DNA from 3 places in the Bacillus luti genome. Region 3 is predicted to be linked to each of the others. Evidence: predicted binding sites of a transcription regulator. Region 3 holds the regulator's gene; each other region holds the start of a gene.

Region 1 (10,509 bases), 2.3 Mb from region 3:
TTGTGAACCGAAACCGAAATCTTTATGGAGTAAGAAGCGCTTCATTAAGTCTTGTGTATTAAAACGACGACCAAGTCCCGCTACAAATACGACTGGGAACTCAAGTCCTTTACTTTTATGAATCGTCATAATACGAACGACGTCTTCTTGTTCACCTAGAGCTCTTGCCGTACCCATATCATCACCGCGTTCTAAAATACGTTCAATAAAACGTAAGAAGCGGAATAATCCTCTAAATGATGTTGCTTCATATTGTCTTGCGCGGTCATATAGTACGCGTAAGTTTGCTTGTCTTTGCTTTCCTGCTGGTAAACCACCAACGAAGTCGTAATAACCTGTCTCACCGTACACTTTCCAAATTAAATCAGAAAGGGATTGTTGACGCGCAAATTCACGCCATCCTTGCAGTAAGTTATAGAACCACTCTAATTTATCATGTAGTTCTTGCTCTTCTTCAAGCGGTGCTCCTTTTAAGAACGAGCTCATTACTTCATAAAATGACCCTTTTTTCCCATGAGCACGAAGCGTCGCAAGTTCTTCATCATTTAGTCCCACGATCGGTGAACGAAGTACAGCTGCAAGCGGAATATCTTGCATCGGATTATCAATAACGCGGAATACGTTCATCATAATATTTACTTCTGTCGCTTCAAAATAACCAGTCGCAAGGTCTGCATATACTGGAATTCCTTGCAGCTTTAACTCTTCCATAATTTGCGGCGCCCACGGCATGGAGCGAAGTAAAATAACGAAATCACGGTATTGTACCGGGCGCATACTATCATTTTTACGGTCATACACTTCATAACCTGAATCGACCATCGCCTTAATACGCTGCGCCATAAGACGAGCTTCAAGCTGTGCCTTTTCGACTTCTGCACCTTCTTCTCCGTCTATTACTTCTTCTTCCGTTTGCTGAATGCATAATAGTTCAGCCGCTACATCTTCACCAATTGGATAGCTAGCACCTAGCTTTAATTCAGCGTCAGCATCGTAATCGATTTCCCCAACTTCTTCGCCCATAATTTGTTTGAAGATGAAGTTCGTTCCTGCTAGCACTTCATGGCGACTACGGAAATTTTTCGCTAAGTCTATCTTCATTCCGCCGCCTAATCCTTCTTGCGTAAAGCGTTTATACTTTCCTAGGAATAAGCCTGGTTCTGCTAGTCGGAAACGATAAATCGACTGCTTCACGTCGCCAACCATGAACAAGTTTCCTTCACTCTCAGAATCTTTCGTTACAAATTTAATAATCGATTCCTGTACGAAGTTCGTATCTTGATATTCATCGACTAACACTTCAGCAAATTTATTACGATATTGAAGCGCTACTGCTGATGGCTTCATTTCACCGTTTTCACTTTGCTCGCTTAAAATTTGTAAACAGAAATGCTCTAAATCTGTGAAATCGACCATTCCTTTATCTCGCTTCATCGCTTGGAAACGCTCTGTAAATACTTTTACAAGCTGAACGAGTTTTTCTAATACAGGATGCATATCTTGAAAATCTCGTAAGAAACTTTCAGGTTTACGGCTAAATAACTCTTCTTGTAATTTCTTCACTTCATCTTTCGCTTTATTACGAAGAGAGTCTACTTGTTTGACAATATCTTCGTTATAATCACTTTTCTTAATACGTTTTAACGTTTGCCACGATACGTTTTGCATCGCTTCATATACGCTTGTCCACGATTCACGAGCAGCGGATGATAACGTTCCAAGTAAAGCTACGTCTGCTTGCAGAGTTTCAACGCGAGGCACTGGACCGTCAGGAAGCATCGCGAGTTCCGTCGCTTTACGAATATGCTGTTCCGCTGTTTCAAGCTGGAACTTCACATCTTCTAATAAGTAAGAAGCGTACACTAAATCTTCAATGGTCTTTCCTTCGACGTCGTATGCTTCTACTAATTTATCAAGCCATTTCTCGGGATTCGGATGCGCTCTTGATTCTGTATGAAGTGCTAAAATCATACGCTGTAAGTCATCATCACTACGGTCACTCGTATAACGATCAACAAGTTCAAAGAATATCGTATTATCTTCAATTCCATACTCTTCTTCTAATATGTCATCTAGCACTTCTTCTTTTAACAGTTCATTTTCTGTTTGATTCGCAATGCGGAAACGAGGATCTACATCAAGCATGTAGTAATATCCTCTAATTACTTGTAAACAAAATGAGTGAATCGTTGAAATGGAAGCTTTATTTAATAGGCTCAGCTGCTTTCTTACGTGCTGCGAACCTGGTTCATCAATTAATACTTTTTCTAATGCTTCTCCGATTCTGTTTTTCATCTCTTGCGCCGCTGCATTCGTAAATGTTACAACGAGCAGGCGGTCGACATCGACTGGATTTTCTTCGTTTATAATCTTTTTAATAATACGTTCAACTAATACTGCTGTTTTACCTGATCCAGCTGCTGCTGCGACTAAAATATCACGCCCGTTCGCTACAACGGCTTTCCACTGATCATCTGTCCATTGACTACCTTCTGGTTTTTTAGGCCAATTTTCTATCATTCTCCGCCAACCTCCTCTCTTATTTTCTCCATCGCTTCACTATCTTTCATATCTTTTAACGCACGGAATTGATTATCTTCAAGTGACTCATCAAACTGACAAACAGATTTGAAGTTACAGAACGTACATGCCGCTTTATTCCCCATTTTATAAGGAGCAATATCGATAACACCTTCTGTAATGTCTTTTCCGATATTTTCAAACGTATGATGTACGTATTTTTGCAATACGTTAAACTCTTGCTCACTTGCAATGCTAGAACGCGCACTAAAGCTACCGTCTTTTTTCAGACCAGCAGAAATAATATCTGAGCTTCCTGTTGAAAGTTTGTTATCCATTAAACGGACAACGTCAGCATCTCCTAGTACGAGTCCTTTCATTTTAAACTTCTTTAAAATTTCTTTTTCAATTTCTGCTTCCGTTGCGTCACCTTTCATCTCAACGATTGGGTTATGGATATGGAAATACAGTACACCAGCTGGCGATGCTGCATGGCCTTTTTTCATCCACGTCTGTGCGTTTGAAGTAACAACATCTAAATACGTTAACATTTGAAGTGCTAATCCGTAATACACTTCCGTTAAATCTAATGCTTTTGCACTTGATTTATAATCAATAATACGAAGGAACGTCCCGCTCTCATCTTCCGCCTTATCGACACGGTCAATACGGCCAACTACTTCCATCTTCACACCATTTGGTAATGCAAATTCCATTGGCGGAAGCGATCCTGTACCGCCCATACCGAACGGCACTTCTAAATCAACTGGTACGAATCCGCTCGATTTCGCATGTTCACGAAGAATGATTGATGTACGGAAAATGATTTGTTGTAGTTTTTGTTTTAAATAGAAATGACGATTTGAACTTAATAAAATTTGCCTTTGTAATAACGGCGCAATTTCTTCTATTACTAAAACAGAAAGATGCTCACACTCTTTTATTGATAAATCTGCCCAAGTGCGGTTTTCACGTAATAACTTGTCCGCAATTTTCTTTAGTGCTGCGTGGAATAATTCACCGATATCTGGTGCATCAAGCTTGAAAATATCACGCTCTCTAAGCGATAAACCGTGCTGCGCAAAATGAGCGTACGCACAACGGTTAAATAGTTCCATACGAGAGACACTTCCCTTAATTGTATCTCCATATAAATCTCTACTTACAGCTGTACTTAGTTTCTGCGCACGATTTCGGTAAAACAAACTTGATAGCACGCGGCTACTTTTTTGTTTCCATTCATCTGAAGTTACGTAGAAGTTATATACGTCCCACCAAAAGTCTAAATTCCCTTCAAATCCGTATCGCTTCCACGTTTGCAATTGCTGCATAACGTAAGATAACGTTACTTCTGGTGTTGCTACGTATGAAATTTGTTCTGAACGCGATAAGTCGTTTACGTCATTCGTAATGAACGAGTCTTTTACATCTGGGAACATTCTTTTTATTTTCTTAATAAAGCTAGACGCTAGTAACGTCTTTCCTTCTTCATCTGCAAGTGGACATGAAATGTATAATTTCTCAGTCGCTCTCGTTACCATTTGGTACATAACGAACTGTTCTTCTAATAAAGTTTGTCTCGTCGTTGGCGCTAATTCAATTCCTGCCGCGCCAAGAACTTCTCTTTCCTCATCAGAAAGCATTCCTTCATCCATCGGTGCTGCTGGTATGACGCCTTCATTTACGCCGATAATGAATGTTGCTTTCACGTTTGATAACCTGGAGTGATCAATATTAGCAACTAATACTTGGTCTAATGACGGCGGAATGTTAGCGAATTGAAGTGCTTCCAGACCTGTCGACATAACGTCCGTAAACATAGAAAGTGACATTTTCTCTTCACCAAGCATCTCTACAAACGTATCAAGAAGGCTCATTACTTCTTCCCAAACTTGCTCATGGTCTGTCGCAAATAAGAATTCTCCGCTCTCTTCTGCACGTATACGTAATTCCTCTAACTTCTTCGGAACATCAAGTTCTTCTAAAAATAAGTAAACGGCTTCGCACATTTGCATAACAGTTCCCGCACGCTTTAACCTTTTTTGCATGCGAATAACAGGCGTTCTTACAACGTCACGCAGCCTGTTTATTTTCTCTTCCATTTCACGTTCACTGTCAGTTATCATTCCGCTTGTATCGTCAAGTGAACGATAGCGGCGATACATCCACGGATCCTCAGAAGTCCATCTCTTCCCTTGTACACCGTACGCTAGGCAGTAATTCTCAAACTCATCCATTTCTTCGCGCATCGCTTCTTTTCTTACGTCTAGCGGATATAAAAGCTCCGTTTTAACGCAGCGAAACACTGCGTCATAGCGCCAATTCCCGCTAATAATCTCGAGTGCAGAACGAATGCATTCTACTAATGGATGATGTGACATCGGGCGTTTTTCATCGATGAAATGCGGAATATTATAATCCGTAAATAACGTTCGCATTACATCGTAATAACTTTCTCCGTTACGAAGAAGGACTGCAATATCTCGGTAACGATACTGTTCATCCGCGACAAGTTTACGAATTTCACGAGCAACTCCTTCTACTTCAGCTCGTAAATTCGCTGCTGTACTAATTGTTACGCTTGCTTCACCATGAAACTTTTCATTTGGACGAGCTTCATAATGCGTTTCTAAATGAGCTAATGCCGGAGAATGAAAACGAGGCTGTTCCATAAGTGGAATTGTTTTTTCAATTTCTATTTTCTCTTCACGTGCTACTTGCTTTATTTTTTCATATGTTAACGTCGTCTCATAAAATAGATCTAGTTCACTTACTGGCTGCGCTAACGTTTTTTCATCTATCGTCAACGTAATTGTGACTCTCGCTCCGCACATCATGAGCTTTCTTAAAATTTCTAGCTCTTGCGGGGAGAACGAATGAAATCCATCTATATAAATTTCAGCTCCATTTACATATTCAGACTGCGGAAGTTTTTCCACGAGTAATTGCAGATAGTCTTCTGAATCTAAATACTTTCCAATTAAAGCACGTTCAAAATCATCGTATAATAGTTGTAAATCATATACTTTATTCGCTAATAGCTTTTGTTCTGCACTGCTACTATGCGCATCTAGTTGTTGCCACATTTCATATACGTTAGATGGCGTCACATTATACCGTTTAAACTCTGCAATCATACTACCAAGATGTTCAAAGAAACCGTTTTGCTCCGCTGCTTTTTGGAACACTGATAGTCCATCTTTACGCGACTCTACAATTTTACGAAGTAACATATGTACGCCCGCTTCATCAATATGAAGACGGCTCGCTCCGCCAACTTCTTGCAACACTTTCCACGCTAATCGTGAAAAACTAAAAACTTGTGCCCGAATAGAACCTCTTACATCCTCGCTTCCAATTAACGCCTGCTGCGTTTGGAATGTCATCTGTTCTGGCACAAGATATAATATTGTTTTCCCACTCGGGCGCTGCTTTAACTCTTCCTGTACTTCGTGTAAACAAAGTGTACTTTTTCCACTTCCCGCTCTACCAATCACAAATCGAAGTGACATGTAACCCCACCTTTCACTTACATAACGAACGTTAGTTTGCTACTATAATTGTATTATAGTACACGAAAAAAGACAAACGGAGTTGTTTGTCTTTTCTATACTTCTACTTCATTATATCAACCTTTTGAAAAATTCGTTTGTACCTCTTTAATTGGCCAATATCGTAAATCAACTTTACCGACAACTGTATCAGCTTTCACAAATCCGAAGTGTCTACTATCCCAACTGCCAAGTCGATTATCACCAATTACAAAAATATAACCGGGCGGTACAGACTTTTCTTTCGTTAACTCTTCTAGTTTAAAATCGCCTGTTAGTTGCCGTCCATTTATCTCTTTCTTAAATGTTTCTAAATAAGGCTCATCCACGAATTGTCCATTTATGTAAAGTTTATCATGCTTATATTCGATATGATCCCCAGGTAAACCGATAATTCGTTTTACATAGTCCTCTTTTTTATTCGCATGAAACACAACAACATCGAACCTGTTTAAGTCCCCTACTTGATAACTCACCTTATTGACAACGAGCATATTGCCATCTTGCAATGTCGGCATCATTGACTTCCCCTCTACAACGTACGTTGAAAAGAAAAACGTTCGAAAAAATACAGCTAATAATACACCAATTAAAATTGTTCGTATCCACTCTATGCCTTCTTTTTTCAAAGTTTTCTTCATCCGCTTCTCCCCTTACCCTTTAATAATGAAGCTTGCCTTTACAAAGAAGACTATTCTTAATGTAGTTCTAACCTTACTTCAATTTTTTTACCGACATACCATAAAATAAAAATACTAATTGCTACAATTACTGATTTCACCGGATTATGAATAAATGACATTAAATCATGACCGATATACGTTAAAATAAAAATCATCACAAGCTTTCCGAATGCGAGCGCAAGTCCAAACTGTTTTACGCTAATGCGAGATAAACCAGCGACAACGTTTATAAGCGCAGACGGTGTAAACGGAAAACAAAATATGACGAAAATCGGTGCGAATCCTTTTCTTTCAATCCACCCCATTGCCTTTCGCACTCTCTCATGCTTATTTACAAAAGAGAAGAAACGACTGCGTCCAAAATGACGGATAATGAAAAAGACAAGCATGGCACCTATTACTGAGCCAAGCCATGAATATAGAAAACCGAGCCAAAATCCAAATGCAACAGCATTCGCTAGTACAAACACAATAAGTGGTAATGCTGGAATTAGCGCTTCTATCATCGGTAAACCAATACCAAGAAGTGGTCCGAACGCTTTATAACTTTCCACAATATGATCCATATTTTCTGGTGAAAAATACTCTTTGATCGACTGAAAATCCATTCTACACTTTACCCCTTTACTCTATTACTACCTCTACTGTATCACTGCGGAAATGAAAGAGGAAATGGTAGATACGACATATGGAGATGTATTTATTAAACTTTCCATACCTTTCATTAGAATTCCTTCATTATTATGCTATGATAATCTATCAATATTCGACAGGATGTGAAGTTAATTTAAATAACGTGTCCGATTATAACTTAATGGTTACGTTTGATGAGAAAAAAGAGAATACAGAAAGTAATAATTAGTCTTTTCCATATAAGTAGCGACGGATCATTATTTTCCCTTCAAACAATCATCTATTTGCTAGTTCTTACAAGCATTTTTTTTAGCAAGCGTATACTGTCAATTACGATGAGTATTAACATATATAAGAAAGATAGTATTAATACTGTACTCGGAATAGGTAACATTCGAAATTTGTATAGAAACTTATCAATCATATATATATCTTCTTCATTCGTTATAGTTGCAGGAGTGAAGATGAGGTAATCTTTCCAATTATCTATCCACGTTAAATTAACTGCGGAAAAATTTATTGTTCCTAACCACAAGTAAAGAAACATTGGTATAAGAATCATATATTGCAGGCTATGTAATATCTTTCTTTGCTTCTTACATTCAATAATTTGAAAGACAATAAGTGTTAGTACATACACGATTGACAGAAAACATACTATAGTGACAAACGGTTGAATTGAAAAAGCAAATAGCAATTTATCAATTTCACTAATTTGACTATAATCAGTTGCATTTTGAGGTGTGAAAACAAAATGTCGTTTATCAGCATCTATCATCAACTGACTACCAGTGAAACTTGTAAACATAAATGTAATAAAAAATATAGGCAAAGCAAGAATATATTGCACCCAAAATAACATGGTCCTTTTCAACATACCATCTCCTTTTTATACAGCATGGAAAAAATATGATGTATGTTCACACTATATTAAATATACAGGATAATTACCATTATATTGTAATTCAATATTCTCTTTAGCCCTCTGAGAACAAAAAATTTGTACATTTCTCTCGTTTTATTTATGAATCTTACAGCGTAGACGGTATATATAATGAAATCAAAAAGGATGAGTCTCCCCATCCTTTTCCTCTCATATATCCTCTTCTCTAACAACATACACTTTCTCATAAGCTGGTCTTAACGTTAATCCATCTCTTTGATCAACCTCTTTAAAACAAGGACTCCCTTGTTTCTTCCGACGATCTTCATACTCTGTACGCAATTTCGCTGTACGATTTTGTTGATTTTCAAAACTAGTTTTTGATATTTCTAGCTTCACAGCAAAGCCATTTATAAATCTAATAATAAGATTTCCATCTTTTAATTCTTTATTACTTTCAATATAAAAATGAGATAACCACGCGCACTCTTTTCTAGAATAAGAATAGGTAGGGAAAAAATAAAGTTGATCCGTCGGACTAATCGCAATCGGTGCTTTATGTGTAATATGAGTTAACTCTTTCGTTCCTTCTTTTCTGCCTAAGAAACTAGAACCATGCTTGCGGCAACTTCTTTCTATAATATCTAGAGGCTTTTGAAATACGAAAAAAGAATCTTCTATTTCGACAACTCGCGTAACAATTTTCTTTTCACTAAGGATAACAGGAAGTAAGGCCATCGTATTTTTATTTACAACATAATTTTCGACATAGCGTTCTACTTTATTTTCCATACTTTACTATCTCCCTTTTTATTTTCTATTTATACTAGCAGCTGCATGTATAATGTTAGCACTAAAAAAAGGGAAAAACCTTACAATCTACGATTATTTACAAAGGTTTATCATTTATTAAACACATTATAAATTTATTAATGGGAATATAGTAATAATAAATAATTAATTCATATAAAAAGAGGATTCTACATAAGGAAATGAATGTATCATTTATACTTACCAATTTTCATCCGTAAATACAAATTCTCCGGTATTCGTAATGGTGTGAATATGATCACGATTGACACGATTACCAGAAATATCATATATATTTTTGTAACTCTGTAGACTATCAAGCAATTTTTCAGTTTGAATCGCAGGAGAGGTTTTATCTTCAATTGATACAAAATGAAGATGTTCATGTAAGAATTTTGGGTGTAGTGACAAATATAAAGTTGGTTTATGCGATGTTAAAAATTCCTGCAATTGCGGAATAAGAGTATACTCCCCGCCCTCAATATCCATTTTAATAAAGTTTATATCTTGGATGTTATTATTATTTATTAAATCGTATATTGTAAGAGCTCGCACTTTGCAAGAGTGATCTGAAATAGTTGGAACCAGACTAGAAGTAGAATCTCCAAATGTATGTCTCATGTATAAGTTAATATCTCCAGATTCTTCAGCTATAGCCGCATTAATAGGGGTAATCTTTGAAGCAATAGAATGATTTAATGCACAATTTGCTAGAAGCTCCTGAAAAGCGATAGGATCAGGCTCAATTCCATACACACGTTTAGCTCTATGTGCTCCGTATAATACAGTTGGACCGATCCAAGCTCCTATATCTAAATATGAGTGTGTGGGACTTAAAAATCTATCAAAAATCTTAAATGTTTCTTCTTCCCATTCCCCTCGGTTCATATGATTCCAAATCCATACTGTCTGCGGATTAGAAATCACATTAAAGTGTACATCATTCTTTGTAACTTGAATTGGCTCTACAAACATCCTATCACTCCTTTAATCATTCTCACCTATATAAACCCTACTTATATTTTCCATATCATTATTTTATAAATATTTCATACGTTGCTATACCTTGCATTCAAATACATTTTCACATGATATATTTTTAAAGAGGGCTTATATAGATTGAATTCACGTATACCAACTTGCTGGCTTTGGCACATAATCATAATGATATAACGTAGCTGGAATTTTCACTTGATTCACAATATCTTGTGATACTCTAGCACCCCATTCATCATCTTCTCCATAACTTACATTTAAAAATTTGTGTTGTACGGCAATTCGTTTTGCATAGCACATGATATGATTCGGTTTTCTATAATAAAAATTTTCATCTTCTGTATGCTCGAGTTCTTTTCCAAATTTAGTAACTTTAGTGAAAAGATTATTGAAATTTACTGAAACATCGAATACGATACAATCAGCTGTAGCA
Region 2 (10,509 bases), 1.2 Mb from region 3:
CCGGCTCAAGTCTTTTATCATTTTCCATCCATTTATTTCCAAAATTTCTATGGTACGTTTAACATTTAAAAATAATGTTACTCGTTATAATACAAAAAGCACCAAAGAAACCGTTTTTCCCGGTATCCTTGGTGCTTTTAAATGCATTATTTATTGTCCATTATTGACAGGAACCTCTCCTGCATTCCCACTATTACTCGGTGGGGTTGTCGCTGGTGGAGTTGGGGTTGTATTCCCTTGACCTCCACCATCATTTGGCGGCGTTGTATTTCCTTGGCCTCCTCCGCTATTTGGCGGCGTTGTATTCCCTTGATTTCCTCCGCTATTCGGCGGCGTTGTATTTCCTTGATTTCCTCCGTTATTCGGCGGTGTTGTATTCCCTTGATTTCCTCCGTTATTCGGCGGCGTTGTATTTCCTTGATTTTGTTCATCTTGTTTCTTTTGTTCTTCTTGTTTCTTTAATTCTTCCTGTTTCTTTTGTTCTTCTTGCTTACTTTGCTCTTCTTGTTTCTTTTGTTCTTCTTGTTTCTTAAGTTCTTCCTGTTTCTTTAATTCTTCTTGCTTTTTCTCTTCTTCAGTTTTTTGCTGTTGATCTTGCTTTGGTTGTTCCGTTGTATCCGGTACGCTCGTATTTGGAGAGGAATCGCGTTTCTCACCTTTTATACGCAATTCACTACCTTCTTGAACAACACTACTTGGCATTTTAAAGCGTGATTTATCTGTAGCCATCTCGCTCATCATTTCTTTAAAGATTAACTGTGCAATTTTCGTATTTTTACTACTAATATACTCTTCTTTACCATCTTTCATATATCCAGTCCATACTGCCATCGTATATTGAGGTGTATAACCTGCAAACCAACTATCACGAGTTGCACTTTCTGGAATGTTATATTTCGCTAATTGTCTTGGATCATAGTTCGTTGTACCTGTTTTACCAGCTACATCTAAAGAACTTATATTTGCCGCTGTACCAGTACCAGATGTAACTACAGAACGAAGCATATCGGTAATCATATACGCTGTATAATCTGACATAACTTGTTTTGGTTTTTGTCCAAAGCTTTGTGACTTACCATCTGGATAAACTACTTTCTTAACGAAATGTGGCTTCGTATACTTACCATCATTACCAAAAGCCGCATAAGCACCTGCCATTTCAGTTGGCGATACTTCATTCGTACCAATAGCTGTAGATTCATCCGGTGTTTTTTTTAATGGAATACCTAATTTCTCGGAGAAGTCTTTTGATTTACTGCTTCCGACTTCTTTTGCAGTTTTAATTGCCGGAACATTTCGCGACATTTTTAATGCTTCACGCATTGTAATTGGGCCTAAATGACTTCTGTCTGCATTCCGAACTTCTTGTCCAGTTGAGTATTTAAATGGAGAATCATCAATTTGATGATACGTAGCCCATTTTAAATATTCAATAGCAGGACCATAATCATAGATTGGCTTCATTGTCGAACCAGCTGCACGATCTAATTCAATTGCCATATTGTGTCCTTTAAATACTGCTTTATTTTCACCACGTCCACTACCTATAGCACGAACTTCTCCTGTTTTCGTATCCATAAATGTGAAAGCACCTTGGAATTTATCATTTGGATAATTAATAATATTTGTATTCAAAATATTATCAGCCAATTGCTGTGCTTTCGGGTCTAATGTTGTATAAATTTCTAAACCATCAGAACCTATATTTACATCTGGTATTTCCTTTTCTACTTCTTTCACTACTGCATCCATAAATGCTGTATGTGGCATGGCTTGTAGTTCAGTTGCTGGCTTGAGCCCATCTGTCACTGGAACTTTTGATGCTTTTTCCATCTCTTCTTTTGTAATAAAACCATGTCGATTCATTAAACCTAGAACAACATTTCTTCTTTCTGTTGCCCTCTGAACATTTTCTGGTTTCGTTGGATCATAATTATTTGGTGCTTTCGGTAAACCTGCAAGCATCGCAACCTCTGGTAATGTTAACTCTTTTAACTCTTTATCATAGTAGTTTTGTGCTGCCGTTGCGATTCCATATGAACGATTTCCCAGGTTGATTTTATTTAAGTACATCTCTAATATTTCATGTTTTGAATACTGCTGTTCTAGCTTATACGCTAAGTACACTTCTTGCGCCTTACGCTTTGGTGTTTTATCCATAGATAAGAAGTAGTTCTTAATAACCTGCTGCGTTATCGTACTTCCACCTTGAGAACCATAATCTCCTTTAAGACTAACTAACACCGCACGTGCAGTACCTTTATAGTCCACACCACTATGCTCATAAAAACGCGCATCTTCTGTCGCTAAAAAGGCATTTTCTACTAATTTAGGAATTTGATCGTACGTAACATTCGTCCTTTTTTCTTTCCCATATTCATATACCAAATCGCCATTTTTATCATAAATTTTTGAGGATAACGGATTAACAAGTTTTGCTTTCTCAAGTTTTGGTGCGTCCTTAATCATTACAAAAAAGGTAGCAACCCCCGCCACTAAACCAATTATACCAAGCAATAAACAACTAATTAAAAACTTACGAAAAAATGATGTTTTACCTTTTGGTTTTTGATTTTTAGAAGCTGGCTGTTTTTTCTTTTTAACTTGTCGTCGCTCCTCACGAGAACGATAATTTTCTGACATGTTACTTTCTCCTGCCTTTCAATTCTCCCGTTGATTTACTTAAAAATATTGAGGTCACTTTCTAAAAAATTTTATTAAGAAAGTATATCGACCTGGAGCATTCAATATTTTCCCAATTCACAGATTATAAATTTTAGAATACTTCTTATACAAGCTATTTTCACTTCTATTTTTCCTAATAATGCTGCCCCTTAAAGCATAGAATGTAAAAAGTGAATTTTTAATACCTCGTATAAATAATAAACCTTTTTTTCAAATGGTCAATATTTTCTTATTTATAAATCAAAGGTGAAATAAAAATAGCACAACGATATGTACTTCGTGTGAACTTCCTTATAATTACGTATAACGAACATTTAATATATTGCATATAAGTATAATACCTCTTTAATTATTTGAATTTCAACAACATAATCCCAATATTTACAAGAAATCAACAAAAATGAAAAGTAAGGAGTTGCGTAATGATGAAGTTATCTCCCATTATCTCAAAAAATATAGTTGCTGTTGGCTATAATCCTTTGTCTATGATTTTAAGAATTCAACTTAAGAATGGTATGTATGATTTCTTTAACGTACCAGAAAATATTTACACTGGTTTATTAAATGCACACTCTAAAAGTTATTATCATAATACTTATATTAAAAATTCTTACCGCTACACGAAAATTTAAACTTAAACACCATATAAAAAAGAAAGGGGGACAATTCCTCCTTTCTTTTTAAAAAATTTTCACGATCTAGTTACCTTCTATTTCTCCTATTAATTTCATCATATGCTTGAATTTGTTTCTTCAAACGTCGATCAGCTTTTTTTTCATGTACAACAAAAATTGCATGTATAACTCCTGGTACCCAAAATATTAATGTTAATATAAAATTTATTATTGCTTGAAATGGCTTTCCGCAAAATAATACCGCTACAGGTGGAAGAAAAATTGCTAATAAATACATCATCGCTTGAAAACTCCTTGTTTTATTTTTTTATTTCTCCTCTTTCCATGCGCTAATCTACCCGTTTATTTGGGTGTCTCATACATTTCAAGTGAACAATAAAAACTCCTTTACTGTTATATATTCTATTCATATGAAAGAAAAACCTACTATATCAATTTTGTCCCGTACGTAAAACTGAAATTTTACATACTTTCTTTAAATGGATATTTTAACACCTTGATTGTTTTCTACCCTCTCTTCTCCCTCTATTATTGTTAATCCAATTGCAGAAATAACAGTTCCTATTGCTTGTATCCAAATACCAATGAGTGCTATTATCCTCTCATTCTCCTTATCCATGATACTGTCTTCATTTTCAACTTCATCCTTTGATACATTAATAATGCCTTGATATGCTTGAAGCCCAGCCCCTAAACTTTGCATAGAATTTCCTAGAATAATGATTCTTTGTATAGCTTTTCTCTCCATCAATGCTGCTTCTACTCCTAAAAAAGCACCAATTGACTGTAAACTGTTCCCGACAATTATAAGATAATCATTCTCTTTCAGTTGTTCCTTTATATTAAAATACGTTCCTATTACATTCGATATATTTCCTAATGCTAATAACTCAATCCCCATTTTATCAAGTATTTTACTTCTATTCTCCAAATATATATTTTGATTTTCTTTTTCCCCATCATCTTTACTACAATTACTTTCCACAATTTGCATATATACCCAAGGGCTTGTAATGAGCTTCCTACAATAACAAGATCCGATTCAACCTTTTCTTCTCCATGAAATCCTCTTGTTGTTCCGATAGCCGCTGTAAGATTTCCACCTACTTGAAACCATGCCCCTGTCACTTTTAAACTGCGCAGATTCATTTTTATCACCCGTACAAAAATTTTCTACTGCTTTCGAAATAAACAAACATCGCCCTTAATCTCTTATTTTATTTTGCACATGTAATTTTGTGCATTCTATAGAGTGTTAATCATACAAAAAAAGCACCTTTACGGTACTTTTTTATCAACACATTTCTCAATGAAGATATATGCAGTTAAAAACATTTATATCAGTCAATATACACTTACTTTTGATGCTATTCTGGGCACGTCAACGAATCCCCATTATTCTCTACTGTTATATTTAATATATATTGAATTGCTTTATGTGACCACATTTCAGGTGTAGGTGATTCCTTTACATATTGTGGTGCACATGAATACAGCATCGGGGTCTTAATGCTTCCTCCTGGATCTAAAGCGACAACAGCCATTCCACGAGGCAATTCCAGTGCCATAGATTTCGTAATACCTTCAATTGCAAACTTTGAAGCACAGTACGGTGCAAGCTCAGCCTCACCTTCTCTCCCCCAACTAGAACTCATATTAATAATAATTCCTTCTTTCCTAGCTACCATCGCTGGGACAAATGCTCTTATTACATTTACTACACCATTAACGTTTATATTCATTACATTATCAAATTCACTAGCTGTAACTTTCCAAATTGGTGAATTTTGATTAACAATTGATGCATTATTTATTAACAAATCAGGGGTTCTATACTTATGAAGTACATAGCTTGCCCAACTACTAACTTGCTGAGAATCTGAAACATCAATGATTTGAAAATCATGTGTATTACCGTAATGTTTTTTTAGTTCTTCAATTTTATCTTTTGAACGTCCACATCCACATATATTCCATCCCAATTCATGAAATCTTTCAACCATTGCGCGTCCTAATCCTTGCGTCACTCCTGTAATTAGTACAAGTTTCCTAATTTCATTTTGCTTCAATTCCCTCGCCTCCCTTTCCATATTTTACTCTCTTCACTTTTATTCAGCCATTTACTAAAGTATCAACTCACTTCATACTTTAGTAGCATTTTTGATATTGAAAAAAAAGAATAACCATAGCGGTTACTCCTGTTTATATATCCATAAATTTAATATTACTTTTAATTCCTCAACATTTCTCACACTGAAAAATGTGAGCTACACCTAATATATCAGTTTAAAAACCTCACTATCTTGCATCTAAATAAAAATATATTTATGTTTACAGTGCGATTCCTCCAAAAAATTTTCACCACAAAACAGTCCACTTTCATGCAAGAATCTTCATCTAACCTATTTACATACTTTTATGTAAATACTCAATTTCATTTTGCAACTTTTTGAATTGTTCAAAATGCATAGTAATAGATTGATTACTACTATAATCAACATTTTGCTTCACTAATAAAACACCAGTATCATGAAAAATCACTTCGAGGTCTTTCCTAATAGATACTTTCGTAATATGTGCTGTTTTAATTGCCGATAAAATTGCTATTTCATTAAACTTTAATTTTATTTCATTTGGACAAAATGCTTCTTCAACCAATATAACTTCATTGCTATAAATAAGTGCAACAAGAGGACTTGATTTTGCATCTGTTAAATCCACTTTTTTTATAACATTATTCATAACATTTTGCCTCCTTTTGTTTTCATATATATTAATTATACAAATTTAATCTTTGAATTACTTAAACTTACATTAATTTTAACACACTTTTATAAAAGGATTAAACGATAATTCAAATGTTTTACTATTCCACAATTTTTGTTAAATGAACCATTTGGACTATAGCTCCATATATTAGTGTTAACAATTAAATGTAAAGCAGGTGAAAATTATGCCATCAGTTGTAGGGAATTTAGTTGTACAAAATAGTAACGGTTCATTTAACTTAGGTGATTTCTACAACGTTTCTCCGAAAGAAAATACGAAAGCTTATAATGGATCTGGCGCATCGAATGTTGGTTTTGTCGTTAATACTTTTAGCGGTGTTAGTGCGACTAATACGTTTGATTCTGACCTTGCAGATCAAAACCAAGTAGGTACCGCCTAACGCTATATTTTCATCATTCTGTTTAGGATTTTTAAATTTGTCTATACTATAATCAGGCTGTTATACAGCTATTATTGATTTTTGGAGTACCCTATCTTTTCTCCCTTTCCCTGGGGCTCAGCAGCTAGTATGAAGCTAGCTGCTTCTTCGTATGATTTTTTCCTTTTTTCCTTATTCATCAATCAAAAAACCTACATGTTACATTTCAACTTCTTGTACGTTAATAATATCCGTACCATTAAATACATACGTTTTGTAAAAAGCGTCTGTACACATTACAATTTGCTTTACTGGATTTATATGTACGACTGTCATATAGCTTGTTAGTATGTAACCATCTTCAAAATATGTAACCAACATCTCTTTCTCAGACAAGAAGGAAGTTAACAATTCATCAGAAATTTTTTCTTTTGCTTCGTTTGTTAAAATCGGCTTTTGTACTTTTAATTTCTCACCAACAATTTTGCGCACACTTAACAATTGTTCCGACATGACTGTAAATGGAACCCACACTTTTTTTTCTTTCTGCACCTTTACCTCATTCATTTCTTTATCTCCTTGCTCATTTATCTATTCTATTTCAAACATTCTGTTCCTCAATCATTTTTTCGTAATTACTAAGATTGTATGTATTTCTAAATCATAAAACGCCCCACACAAAGAACGTTTGTTCTAATTATACACGAACATACATTCTTTTGAGAAGAGGCATGCTTATATTTTTTAATTTAACGTAATTTTTATTATGGAATCATACTTATAACCTTTGTTTCTTTTTCCTTTTTCAAACAAAATTTTTTCACTCCCAAAATTAAGTACATGTAATAACGACAAAAGCGACTTCACTCAGTGTGAAATCGCTTTTTCTAATACTTGATGTTATCAACATTTATTTTTCTATCCTAACTAGTGTTCTTTCTGGAATACAAATTTCATCTATATTAAAATGATTTATTTTCAATTTCAAATCTCCTACTCGTTCCTGATCTTCATCACCAACCCAACAACTAAATAATTCAAAATAGTCCCCCTCATTCAAATATCCTTCCATAATCGAACATAAAGTTAAAAGCTTTTCTTTAGCTTCTTTCTTCTCCTTTAAAGTTTGCCACTCAACTAGTTCAATTCCCCAACCAGATGAAACTTCATACGTATAATTTGTTTGGAACTGAAATTCTTGCACAACTTCAAGTGCACTATCATCTGAAAAACATAGTCCAAAAACAATTAGAGTATTAGAATCTGGATCTGTTAGCGGGATTTTAACGTTACAGCCTACATAACTTGCTAAACTCATTTTTTGCCCTCCAATATTCCATTAAAAACTATTTTCTTATATATTTATCTACCTAAATATAAAATCCCTGCCTATACTACAAAGTTTTGATCTTTTGTATTAACCATCCTTACAAAAACACATATATAATAATGAACGAACTCACAAAACTTAAGAAACTTATAATGAAAAAAATCCATTCCTTATAAGTTTTTATGAAAAGAGAGCAATAGCAACACTCTCTTTTCATACATACTCGATTAAATATGTTTAGGTTGTATTATTATATGTAACTCTCTCTCTGTTTCTGCTTTTTTCGGATGACGAAAATACTCCAGTTTATATTTTATAACTCCATACTCAACCATCCCGATTTTAATCCCTTTCGTTTCTTTTAATATCACCATTAAATCACTTATATTTTCATCATACGATTCAAAAACTTTCCCTCCGCCTTCTCTTTGAAAAATGACTTTCATAATATCTCTCCTAGCTTAATTTTTTTAATAACTAATTCAATTACAAATAAGCATTCTTTTTCACAGAATGCTCAGCTTGTCATTTCTTATAACGGCAATATTTTTTCAATACAATTATATGTATTATTCTTCAAATAATGTTATCCACTTTAATAAAATTAATTAACTAAAACATTATAATACCAACAATCTATAAAACAATTATTTTCTCCCCTTTAATTATATCCATAATTTTACATTGTAATTCTTAATATTAAAATGTAATATTGTATTGTCTTACTATCTATTTATAACTCACACACTAATTAGAAAAGGGAACTCTATATGAGTTCCCTTTTCTAATTTATTTCTTTTCTAGAAATTCAAATGTCTCTTTAAATTCTTTATCATTTACCTTAATATCAGCAGCTTTCAATAAATCAGTGACTACTTGTTGTTTCCATTTACCTGTCGTATCTTGTAGTCTTTGTTCTTCTAAATCTTTACGAATCTTATCCTTTACTTCATTAAACGGCTTCAACTCTTTTTTATCAGTCGCTTTAATAATATGGTAACCGTAAGTAGTTTTAATTGGCTCACTTACTTGTCCTGCATCTAATTTATACGCAGCTTCTTCAAATTCTTTCACTGTTTGTCCAGGAGCGAACCCAGGTATTTCCCCGCCCTGTTCTTTTGAACCAGTATCTTCTGAATATTGCTTCGCTAAAGCAGCAAAATCTTCACCATTATTTACTTTCTCTTTTACTTCTTTAGCAGTCTTTTCATCTTTTACTAGTATGTGACTTACCTTCATTTCTGGTTTATAGTTCTCTTTTACATCTTTTTCTGTAACAGTCTCTTTAATCGCTTTCTCAAATGCAATTTCTGGCTTCATTTTCTCTTTTAATTCATCCTCATTTTTCAATCCTAATTGCTCTAAAGTCGATTTAAAGTTGTCACCCATTTTATCTTTCGCTTCTTCTACTTTCTTTTGTGCTTCTTCATCTGAAACTTTATATTTATCTAGCAATGCTTTACTTAACATCATTTGATATAAAGTACTTTCACCATATTTTTCATGCAGTTCTTTACTTAACTCTTTCTCTGAAATGTTTCCTACTTTTGATGTTACTACGTTGTCAGAGGAACCACATGCAGATAATGCCAGCACTACGCATGAAATAATCGTTCCCAAAAATAGCTGTTTCTTTTTCAATTCAAATACCTCACTTTTATCAATATGTAAAAGTAACTATACACTGCTATTGTGAAAACAGTGTGTTTTCTACATGTAATTCATTTCATTTGAATCGACTATGTTCTTTTACCTTCTAATGTTAATAGTCTTCCTATTTTAATAGTAAGAAGACTATTTACGTATTCATTAAAATACATTTCATTACTGACTAATACAATGTGTTTGCCCGATATCCACCATATTTTTTACTCTTTCCCATACGGAAAGATTTTGATCCAGCTATATTCCCCTTAACATTCATACATTCAAGCTCGTCCTATTAATTTGCTCCGTACCTAACAGAATATTACTTGACTACTGCGTGTCCACTATGCTTATTTGATTTACTTAATTCGAACCTATAAACCAAGAAAGTGACTTATTTCCTATTAATTGATTCACATCACATTTTCCAATGCCAGAAACAGTTCCAGAATCCGTATATTGCCAAATATCACATGGGTATGCTGGCTTATTTCCTCCATAACGAGGAATCCAAACGAAATCAGCCTCAATATTTCGTGCTCCAAATGATACATACGTATGATGCCCTACATATAACCCCACTTTTTCCGCACCTAAACGACGTAATTCATCTATAAATGCTTGAGTTCCCCCTTGCATATCTACCATCGTTTGAACTTCTACATCCGCCACCCAAAACTTAGCAGCTTTATCACCACGATCCCAAAAATCTTGTGCTTCTTTCTTTGCATCAGCAATAGATATAAAACGACAAAATGCATAATTACCAAATGGAATACTGCGCTTTTTCATTTCATCCACATAGCTTCGATACATAAAGTCCACTGTGTTCGAGCCATCTTGAACTCTAGCAATAACTAAATCTAATTGAGGTGTTGCAATATCCCAATTAATAGTTCCGTTCCATTTTGAAATATCTACAATAAAACCCATACAATTCAACTCCTTTTTATTATCATATTCACTGCTTTCTTTTATTGTAAGTCTCATATGCCTAATGCTAGCAATCTATTATATAAATAAGGAGAATCATTATTTTCCAAAAAAAAAAACCATTTTTTTAT
Region 3 (10,509 bases):
GTGGCTTTGTTAATGTGCAAGTTAATGGTGTATTCCAATCATCGATGTTTGAGTTTTTATATCATATTCCTGAAGTGTTAAGTTTAGCGATTATTTTAATTATATATATTTTATTAGTGGCAGTGCAGGCAATATTACAGCAAAAAATAATGCTTAAAAATATGAAAATTTTAATGGGGTTTATAAATAATATAAGGCTAGAGACATATGCGTCTTTATTAAAAGCTAATTGGACTTTTTTTGTAAAAAAGAGAAAAACGGATTTGATTTCTACTTTAACGGAAGAACTAGGAAGAGTTACAAATGGAACGAATATATTTTTTCAGATAATAACTTCGCTTGTTTTTACATTTATACAAATAGGAATTGCAATATGGTTAAACGTGAAAATAACTATTTTTGTGTTATTTGCGGGAATCGTATTAGCATATTTTTCAAGGGGATTTATAAAAAAGTCAAGGGAATTAGGGAATAAAACATCTGAGATAGCAAGGGGATATATTAGAGGGATAACCGATCATTTTAACGGTGTGAAAGATATTAAGAGTAATATGTTAGAAGATGCTAGGTATATATGGTTAGATGATTGGTGTGAGAAAATAGAGAAAGAACAGCTTGAATTCATAAGGTTGAAAAATCATTCTCAGCTTTTTTATAAGATTACATCGTCTGTATTAATTGCAATACTTATTTTTATAGCTATTAAATTATTTAAATCCGAACCAACCCAATTGCTATTAATCATTCTCATTTTTTCCAGACTATGGCCACGCTTTACGGCAATTCAATCGAATTTAGAACAACTGGCTGCAAGTATTCCCGCTTTTAAGTCATTATGGGAATTACAAGAGGAATGTAAGGAAGCAATTGAAATGCAGGATATACATCAGCAAAAACATATAACGCCGATTTGTATAGAGCAAGGTATTGAGTGTAAGGATGTTTACTTTCGTTATAATAAGCAAGAATCTTTATACGCACTTCAAAATATTAATGTGCAAATTCCAATAAATAGTATGACGGCTATTGTGGGGCATTCTGGTGCTGGGAAGAGTACATTAATTGATGTTTTAATGGGCTTGATCCAGCCAGAAAAAGGTCAAGTGTTAATAGATGGTACTCCTCTTACAACTGATAATTTATTGTCCTTAAGGCGGGCTATTAGCTATGTACCACAAGATCCGTTCTTATTTAATGCAAGCATTAGAGAAAATTTATTAATGATTGAACCGAATGCAAGTGAAGAACAAATTTGGGATGCATTAGAGTTTGCAGCTGCTGCTGAATTTGTACGAACGCTTCCAAATGGGCTTGACACACTGATTGGAGATCGGGGGGTAAGACTTTCGGGCGGTGAACGCCAACGGCTTGTACTAGCACGGGCAATTTTAAGACAGCCATCCATTTTAGTATTAGATGAAGCTACGAGTGCATTAGATACTGAAAATGAAGTAAAGATCCAATCAGCCATAGAACGATTGAAAGGAACAATGACTATTGTTGTTATTGCACATCGTTTATCTACTATACGCAATGCCGATCAAGTTATTGTCTTAGGAAAAGGTGAAATTGTCCAAAAAGGTGAATTTAATCAATTGGCTAAAGAGAGAAAAGGTGTATTTCGAAATTTATTAGGGTCACAAATGGAAGTTGGTTCATAGAGGAGAAAGAGTGGGGGAGTTTTGTATTCATATAGTTCAAATCGAATAAAAGCCCAAATAATGCTCAGCTATATTATGACCGTATTCGGGCTTTTATTTGTGCGGTTTCTACATTTAGGGAATAAACATAAATGAGTACCTTGCAATAAACAGTACCAAGTGGTATATTATGGATAAATAAGCTACTGTTTATTGAACAGTACTGTGGCGAGAAAGGAGGACTGCAATTGAACGTTCAATTTAAAAAAGGTGTGTTAGAACTATGTGTTTTGGCACTTGTGAAACGTAAAGATAGTTATGGCTATGAACTTGTTCAGCAAATCTCAAATAAATTTTTAATATCGGAAGGGTCTGTGTATCCATTATTGCGTCGTTTAACGAAAGAGGGATATTTTCAAACGTATTTAAAAGAGTCTACCGAGGGACCGCCTCGTAAATATTATCAGTTAACGGAGCAAGGGGAGATGCAACTTAAGTTATTGGTAACAGAGTGGCGAGATTTTGCGAGAGGTGTACAAGAAATTATTGAAGGGGTGAATTGGGATGAATAAAGAACAGTTTCTCAGGGAATTATCGAATCAGCTTAGAAAACTACCAGAAGAAGAACGGCAGGATATTTTGTTTGATTATGAAGAGCATTTTCAATTTGGAATAGAAGAAGGGAAAACTGAATCGGAAATAATAAAAGGGTTAGGTTCTCCGAAAACAATTGCAAAAGATTTACTTGCAATGTATCGATTTGATGAGATGAAAAAAGATCCTTCAACTTCAAATGTGACAAGAGCTGTTATGGCAGCGATTGGACTTAGTTTGTTTAATTTTATTATTGTTTTAGGACCATTAATTGCAATTGTTGCTTTTATATTTTCCTTTTGGGTCGGTGGTATTGCGAGTGTAGTGACGCCATTTTTCGTTATTATAAAAGTATTTATGAGCACTTTTATATGGTTGGATCTTTTCGTTAGTATAACATTTGTTGGAGTAGGTTTGTTGTTATGTATTATCGCTTATTATAGTACGAAGTGGTTTAAGAGATTATGCGTACGATACGTAATGTGGAACTTCAAAATGATAAAAGGGGAGTAGATGATGAAAAAAATATTGTTCGTAGCTATCGCTTGTATCGTTGTTGGAGTAATAGGGATTTCGCAAACGTATAAAAAAGCAGTAGCAAATGTAGAGAAAGGAAATAAGGAAGAGGTTATTAAAAACGAAGCGTTAAAAAACGTAGAAGTTGATTTAGATGCTGGAGATATTGTTATCCAAAAATCTCCGGATTCCTCTTTTTATGTGAAGCAAACAGGGGATTTGCGGAAACAGGAGATTCGTATTGCTGAAGAGGGTGACGCATTAAAAATTATAGGGGGAAGGGAAAAGGGCGATTCGTTTGATTTTTCATTTTACAACTTCGGATTTCAAACACCTACATTGACTCTATTTGTACCTGAACGTTTTTATGAAGAAATAAAAGTAAAATCATCCGCTGGACAAATAGAAATCAGTGATGTGAAAAGTGACCGTGTAAGTGTCGAGACATTTGCTGGAGAAGTAGATTTGAAACATGTCACAGCTAAGAGTGTGGAAGGATCCACGAAAGCTGGTGAGCTGAGTTTTAAAAAGGTAATAGGGAAAGTAACGGCGAAAACGGCTAGTGGGGAAGTGTATATTATGGATCATGATCCTAAATATGATGTAGAGGCAAGTTCAACTGCTGGAGATGTAGAGATTACTTTATTGGAAAAACCACAAGATGCAATTATAAGTGGGCAAAGCGCTGCCGGAGATGTAACAATTTTTAATGAAGAAAATCAAAACGTAACGATTGGTAATGGCAGTAAAAAGATTAATGGTAAAACCGCTGCTGGAGATGTGACTATAGAAGTGCGTTAATGCAGGATAGATAATATGTGCGTTTTGGAATTAGATTCTATCAAAATATAAAAAGAAGATAGTCACCTATATAAATAAGGTGATTATCTTCTTTTTATTATTTTTTAATGTAAATCACGATATACACCAATTACTTTTCCGATAACTGATACTTGTTTTAAAATGATAGGCTCTAATGAAGAGTTTTCCGGCTGTAGACGGAAGTGGTCTTTTTCTTTATAAAAGCGTTTAACCGTTGCTTCGTTGTCTTCTGTTAAAGCTACTACAATTTCACCGTTGTATGCAGACTGTTGTTGGCGAACAACAACTAAATCACCATCAAATATACCAGCGTCAATCATACTATCTCCAGAAATACGTAACATGAACACTTGATCTGCTCCAGCAACAATGCTAGCTGGAAGTGGGAAGTGATCTTCTACACTCTCAACTGCCGTAATTGGTAATCCAGCAGTAACTTTTCCGATGATAGGAACTTGAATAACAGATTGTGTTTCTGCATCCATTCGATCGTCACCTAAAATTTCAATTGCTCGTGGTTTTGTTGGATCGCGTCGAATATATCCTTTTTCTTCTAGTCGTGATAAATGTCCGTGCACTGTAGAACTAGAAGCGAGGCCGACTGCTTGACCGATTTCACGTACGGAAGGTGGATATCCTTTTTCTTGTACTTTTAGCTTAATAAAGTCGAGAATGTCTTGCTGGCGTTTCGTTAACTTTTCCATGTTTTCTAACACCTCGTTTTCTTTCATTTTTCTTATTAATTAGTATAACATGTGAAAAAACATTCTACAAACATAAGTTCGAACAAAAGGCGAATTTATGTTACACTGAAGGGAAATAATAGTGAGGAAGAGGGTTCATAATGAATGCAATTATTTATGCACGTGTGAGTACAACAAAAGAAGCACAGGAAACATCATTATTACGTCAAAAAGATGAATTATTGCATTTAGCTGAGCGCTATCAAATGAATGTTATAAAAGTAATTGAAGAGCAGGCTAGTGGTTATACAATTGAACGTGACGGTATATTAGAAGTGTTGGATACAATTCGAGACGAACAAATTGATGTGCTACTTATACAAGATGAAACGCGCCTCGGTAGGGGGAATGCGAAAATTGCATTAATGCACTGTTTACATAAAGAGGGAATCAAAGTGTATACACATACTCATAATGGTGAATTACAGCTTTCGGATTCTGATTCGATGGTGTTAGATATAATTGGGATTGTTGAAGAGTATCAAAGAAAGATTCATAACTTGAAAATTAAACGTGGCATGCAACGCGCAGTAGAAAAGGGCTATCGTCCAGAAAATAATTTAAAAAATCGTAATTTAAGCGTAGGCCGAGAGAAAAAAGAGGTGCCAATTGAAGAAATTGTACGCTTACGCAAAAGTGAACTTACTTTCGAAGAAATTGCGGCAACGCTTCGTGGATTTGGTCATAATGTTTCAAAAGCGACTGTACATCGTAGATATGTAGAGTATACAAAGCAATTGCTTGATAAAGAAGAGTAACTATTGTATGATAATAATCAGTTTTGATTAGAAGGGGGATTCGAGATGATTAATCACGAACTCGTTGAACGCATTAACTTCTTAGCGAAAAAAGCAAAAGCTGAAGGTTTAACTGAAGAAGAACAACGTGAGCGTCAATCGCTACGTGAACAATATTTAAAAGGATTTCGTCAAAATATGTTAAACGAACTTAAAGGGATTAAAGTTGTTAACGAAGAAGGTACAGATGTTACACCGACGAAATTAAAAGCTTTAAAAAAGCAAGATAATGCAAAATTAAACTAAAAGATGGGCGTAGCTGCCCATCTTTTTTATTGTTAATTTCGTTATTTAATAACTTTCCAGTTATTATTTTGCGTTGCTTCTATCCTTTTATGTTTCAATATATAGTTAGCGATAAGTTCAGACATATCTGTTGGTATGTCTTTTATTACTGGCTTATTTTGAAACATAAAAAAGTTCCCTCCGCCACTTGCGCGATAATTATTCATAACGACGTCATATTCTTCCGTCATATTTAGAGGAGCGCCTTTATACTGTAAAGATTCTACTCTCTCGCCAATTGGTTTGGAAATGTTTAATACGTACGAAATTCCTTCCCACATATCGTAATTATAGTGTTGCGGCTTTGGTTCTATGTAGGTAGGATTTACGATGATGGTTCCATCTACATTTAATGTGAAATAAGAAGCAGAGAGTTCAAGGGCATCTTTTATATCCGCTCCAGTTATTCTAATTACTTTTAATGTATTTGGATAAATATAATTAGAAACGATGTCACGCATTGTTACATATTTCGGGAAACCTGGAGATGTATTATGGAATAAGCTTGTACAAGAAATGGAAACGTTAGCTATATCCATTTGTATTTTATTTATAAATTCAATAAATGGATGATCTTGCAAACGAGTTTGCATAACATCTGAAATTTGCATGTCCCCATGAATGATTCCGATAGGTTGATCAAGCCATTTTTGTGTATTCTCTTCATAATCAGATGCTAAGGAAAGAACATCTGGATCTGCCTCAATTCCTTGCACCGTCAACAACTCTGAATAACTTTCTTTTTTAATCCACTTCTGTTCCATTCTTTCGAAGGTTACGGTTATTTTTCCAACTGATTGCCCATTACATCCAGTCTGTAAAATTGTTACACCGTTAGCCATTGTGCGAGAAATTTCTCGGTGTTGGTGTCCTGTTAATAAAATATCTATACCTTCAATTTCATGACATATTGCATATCCTTGGTTCTCGCCTGTTAACACTTCAGTTGGTACTCCGGTCTGTAAATCACGTTCAAATCCTCCGTGATAGGCTACGACTAGTAAATCTGGTTTTTCGTGTTCGTGGATGTAAGCAACCCATTTTTTTGTAGTTTCCAGTGCATCTTCAAAATGTAAGTCTTGAATATGAAGGGGTTGTTCCCAGTTTGGGATGTAATGTGTTGTTACTCCTAAAATAGCAATTTTTATATTCTCTTCAATATGTTTGATGATGTAAGGTTTCCCGAAATAGGGTGCTTTTATGTTTTTATCTAAAATGTTTGCTGATAAGTACGGGAAGTTTGCAGTTTCTACAGCGTGATTTAATATATCCATTCCATAATTAAATTCATGATTTCCGATAATTGCAGCATCGTAACTTATATAGTTGGCTAATAAGGACATTGGATTTTTCTTATCTTTTTCGTATGTAGCGTAATGGTAAGTAAATGGTGTTCCTTGAATGAAGTCCCCATTATCGATTAAAAGAACGTTTTTATTTTTGGAACGTTCTTTTTTTATAAGGGTAGAAATTTTAGCTAAACCAATTTCTGCTTTGGAATTATCTTGGTAGTGAATTGGATAAACAGTACCATGTATATCACTTGTTAATAAGATGTTTAAAGTTACAATTTGATTTTGATTCAACATCATTCACCTTTTCTATTGTTATCTTCATGTTAATCATATCAAAAATATGAAGGGAATTTTAATGTGAATGTATAGAGTGTGTAAAGATTCTGTAAATAGACAATTATTTGTGAAAATGTGTGATATATTTCTTCATGTTTACGGAAGGTTATTTTATAACAACAAAAAATGGAGGCATTAACATGTTGAAAAAAGTTTTTGCAATGGGTACAACAGTTGTACTAGCAGCGGGATTATTAAGTGGCTGTGGAACGAAGGAATCAAGTGCAAGTAAAAATGAAGATACAAAAAAAGGGTATGTACCGAAGACGTTAAATGTTCAATTTGTTCCTTCTCAAAATGCAGATACGTTAGAAGCTAAGGCAAAACCGTTGGAAAAGTTATTAAGTGATAAATTAAACATCCCGGTAAAAGTTAGTATTTCAACGAATTATAATACAATTGTAGAAGCGATGGCATCTAAGCAAGTGGATGTAGGTTTCTTACCTCCAACTGCGTATGTGTTAGCGCATGAGAAAAAGGCTGCAAATGTAATTTTACAGGCGCAACGTTTTGGAGTAGAGGATGAAACAGGGGCTCCTACAAAAGAGTTAGTAGATTTTTATAAATCTGAATTTGTTGTTAAGAAAGATTCTAACATTAATAGTGTAAAAGATTTAAAAGATAAAAAAATTGGCTATCAAGATGTTACATCATCAGCAGGCTATGTATGGCCGGCAGCGGTGTTGTTAAAAGAGGGAATTGATCCGTTGAAAGATGTGAAACCTGTTACATTAAAAGGTCACGATCAGTCTCTTATCGCTCTTTTAAATGGTGACGTAGATGCAGCTGTTGTATTTCAAGATGCGCGCAATATTGTAAAAAAAGATTACCCGAATATATTTGATCAAACGAAAATAGTGAAATTTACAGAGAAAATTCCAAACGATACAATTTCGGTACGCTCTGATTTAGATGCAGAGTGGAGTAAGAAATTACAAGATGCTTTCATTGAAATTGGAAAGAATGAGGAAGGCCACAAAATTATTAAAGAAGTATACTCGCATGAAGGATATGTTAAATCTGATGATAGTAAATTTGATATCGTTCGTGAATATGGAAAGAAAGTAAAAACACAATAATACATATGGAAATGGCGACTAACTGGAAGGCGTGTGATTTCGGTTAGTTTGCCGTTTTTAGGTTATTGATAATACATTGAAGGTAGGTAAGATGAGTGATAGAGTTTCAAAACGTCTCCAAAGTGTATCCGAATGGTACAAAAGGATTGAATAATATAAATTTAAAGATTGAAAAAGGTGAGTTTGTTGTAATGGTCGGATTATCCGGGGCTGGAAAATCTACACTTCTCAGATCAGTAAATCGTCTTCATGAGATTACAGAAGGTGAAATTATTATTGAAGGCGAGTCTATTACTGCTGCAAAAGGAAAAGGATTACGACGAATGCGCCGAGATATAGGTATGATTTTTCAAAGTTTTAACCTTGTGAAACGATCAACGGTATTGAAAAATGTATTAGCTGGCCGTGTTGGATATCATTCGACACTGCGTACAACGTTAGGGTTGTTTCCAAAAGAAGATTTGGAGCTTGCATTTCAGGCGTTAAAAAGAGTGAATATTTTAGAGAAAGCATATGCACGAGCTGATGAATTATCAGGAGGACAACAGCAACGTGTATCGATAGCGAGAGCATTGGCGCAAGAAGCGAAAATTATATTGGCGGATGAACCTGTTGCATCGTTAGACCCACTCACAACAAAGCAAGTGCTCGATGATTTGAAAAAAATTAATGAAGATTTTGGAATTACGACAATTGTAAACTTGCATTCTATTGATTTAGCTAGGCAATATGCTACTCGTATTATTGGATTACATGCAGGTGAAGTTGTCTTTGATGGATTGGTAGAAGAGGCAACGGATGAAAAGTTTGCTGAAATATATGGGGAAGTAGCTCGAAAAAGTGAATTATTAGAGGTGGCAGCTAAATGAACGACGTGACGATGTACTCGAAATCGATACCGAAGCCACCAAGTAAATTGAAGCATATGTTAACGGTTATTCTCGTTATTGTACTGTTATGGGGCAGTAGTGTACAGGTCGACGCATCATTTGCAAAACTAGTAGTTGGTTTTCCTAATATGATGGATTTATTGAAGGAAATGGTGCCGCCCGATTGGAGTTATTTTGAAGTTATTACAACAGCGATGTTAGATACGATACGTATGGCGATTATTGGGACGACTTTAGGGGCCATTTTAGCCATTCCACTTGCACTATTTGCGGCAAGTAATGTATTTACTAATGTGTTTTTGTACAGTCCAGCTCGTTTGATTTTAAATTTTATACGGACGATACCAGATTTACTATTAGCTGCTATTTTTGTGGCGATTTTTGGAATAGGGCCGCTTCCAGGTATTTTGGCTCTTACTTGTTTTTCGATTGGGCTCGTAGCGAAATTGTTATATGAGTCCATTGAATCCATTGACCCTGGTCCGTTAGAAGCGATGACTGCTGTAGGAGCTAATAAGGTGCAGTGGATTGTTTATGGGGTAATGCCACAAGTGAAAGCACATTTTGTCTCCTATGTACTTTATACATTTGAGGTGAATGTACGTGCAGCAGCTGTTTTAGGGTTAGTAGGAGCAGGTGGCATTGGATTGTATTATGATCGTACACTTGGATTTTTACAATATCAACAAACCGCTTCTATTATTATTTATACTCTTGTTGTTGTATTGTTAATTGATTATATAAGTACGTTGTTGCGGGAGAAATTATAATGAGTGAATCGACGATGATCATGCCAAAACGAAAGAAACCAAGTGTATATCGCTGGATTATTTTTATAGCACTTGCAGGTATATATGTATGGGCCTTTTCAGGAGTCCCGTTAGAAGGAATAAAGAATACCGCGGGAGAAATTACAAAAGCAATTATGACAGGGGTATTTAATCCAGATTGGTCGTATGTATCCTTGCCAGATGGAGAAGATCTATTACATGGTTTAATTGATACGTTGGCTATTGCAGTATTAGGCACATTTATTTCCGCCTTTTTATCTATACCATTTGCTTTTTGGGCAGCAACAAATATGAGTAGTGGAAAATTAACTTCAGGAACCGGGAAATTTGTACTTAGTTTTGTCCGTACATTTCCCGAATTAGTAATGGCACTTTTATTTATAAAAGCTGTCGGTCCAGGTTCTTTCGCGGGCGTACTAGCTTTAGGGTTACATTCTATCGGGATGCTAGGAAAACTGTATTCGGAAGGAATTGAAAATATTGATAAGGGACCGACCGAAGCGCTAATTGCTACAGGAGCAAATCGTTTTCAAATTCTTTGGTATGCGGTATTACCACAAGTGTTACCGGACTTTTTATCTTATACGTTATATAGGTTTGAAATTAATGTACGATCCGCTGCTATTTTAGGTGTTATTGGAGCGGGTGGTATTGGGACGCCGCTAATTTTTGCTTTAAGCTCACGGAATTGGTCTCGCGTTGGAATTATTTTATTAGGCAT

The links. Region 3 encodes LexA, which represses DNA repair genes until DNA is damaged. Its sites were predicted from a motif close to CGAACATATGTTCG; they were not measured.
Region 1: addB (helicase-exonuclease AddAB subunit AddB) is a predicted target of LexA. The motif match lies at 6,058-6,071, and genes of this name have one in related genera.
Region 2: EUC40_RS14875 (YolD-like family protein) is a predicted target of LexA. The motif match lies at 7,173-7,186, and genes of this name have one in related genera.

The regions. Positions count from the first base shown of each region.
Region 1 covers NZ_CP040336.1:3,967,796-3,978,304, forward strand. The annotation lists gene addA (helicase-exonuclease AddAB subunit AddA) at 1-2,520, opposite strand, end outside; gene addB (helicase-exonuclease AddAB subunit AddB) at 2,517-6,032, opposite strand; gene lepB (signal peptidase I) at 6,149-6,712, opposite strand; gene EUC40_RS20180 (TVP38/TMEM64 family protein) at 6,769-7,362, opposite strand; gene EUC40_RS20185 (DUF4306 domain-containing protein) at 7,668-8,264, opposite strand; gene EUC40_RS20190 (competence protein ComK) at 8,481-9,062, opposite strand; gene EUC40_RS20195 (FkbM family methyltransferase) at 9,282-10,055, opposite strand; gene EUC40_RS20200 (glycosyltransferase family A protein) at 10,206-10,509, opposite strand, start outside.
Region 2 covers NZ_CP040336.1:2,912,499-2,923,007, forward strand. The annotation lists gene EUC40_RS14835 (hypothetical protein) at 1-69, shown strand, start outside; gene EUC40_RS14840 (transglycosylase domain-containing protein) at 151-2,643, opposite strand; gene EUC40_RS14845 (KTSC domain-containing protein) at 3,108-3,317, shown strand; gene EUC40_RS14850 (YqaE/Pmp3 family membrane protein) at 3,388-3,600, opposite strand; partial or broken gene EUC40_RS14855 (DUF6944 family repetitive protein) at 3,796-4,469, opposite strand; gene EUC40_RS14860 (SDR family oxidoreductase) at 4,688-5,410, opposite strand; gene EUC40_RS14865 (hypothetical protein) at 5,727-6,062, opposite strand; gene gerPF (spore germination protein GerPF) at 6,274-6,489, shown strand; gene EUC40_RS14875 (YolD-like family protein) at 6,688-7,035, opposite strand; gene EUC40_RS14880 (hypothetical protein) at 7,379-7,786, opposite strand; gene EUC40_RS14885 (hypothetical protein) at 8,026-8,244, opposite strand; gene EUC40_RS14890 (peptidylprolyl isomerase PrsA) at 8,588-9,439, opposite strand; partial or broken gene EUC40_RS14895 (glycoside hydrolase family 25 protein) at 9,812-10,378, opposite strand.
Region 3 covers NZ_CP040336.1:1,679,450-1,689,958, forward strand. The annotation lists gene EUC40_RS08665 (ABC transporter ATP-binding protein) at 1-1,661, shown strand, start outside; gene EUC40_RS08670 (PadR family transcriptional regulator) at 1,889-2,212, shown strand; gene EUC40_RS08675 (DUF1700 domain-containing protein) at 2,205-2,747, shown strand; gene EUC40_RS08680 (DUF4097 family beta strand repeat-containing protein) at 2,751-3,551, shown strand; gene lexA (transcriptional repressor LexA) at 3,656-4,276, opposite strand; gene EUC40_RS08690 (YneB family resolvase-like protein) at 4,417-5,073, shown strand; gene EUC40_RS08695 (DUF896 domain-containing protein) at 5,119-5,358, shown strand; gene EUC40_RS08700 (bifunctional metallophosphatase/5'-nucleotidase) at 5,400-6,989, opposite strand; gene EUC40_RS08705 (phosphate/phosphite/phosphonate ABC transporter substrate-binding protein) at 7,169-8,107, shown strand; gene phnC (phosphonate ABC transporter ATP-binding protein) at 8,203-8,976, shown strand; gene phnE (phosphonate ABC transporter, permease protein PhnE) at 8,973-9,767, shown strand; gene phnE (phosphonate ABC transporter, permease protein PhnE) at 9,767-10,509, shown strand, end outside.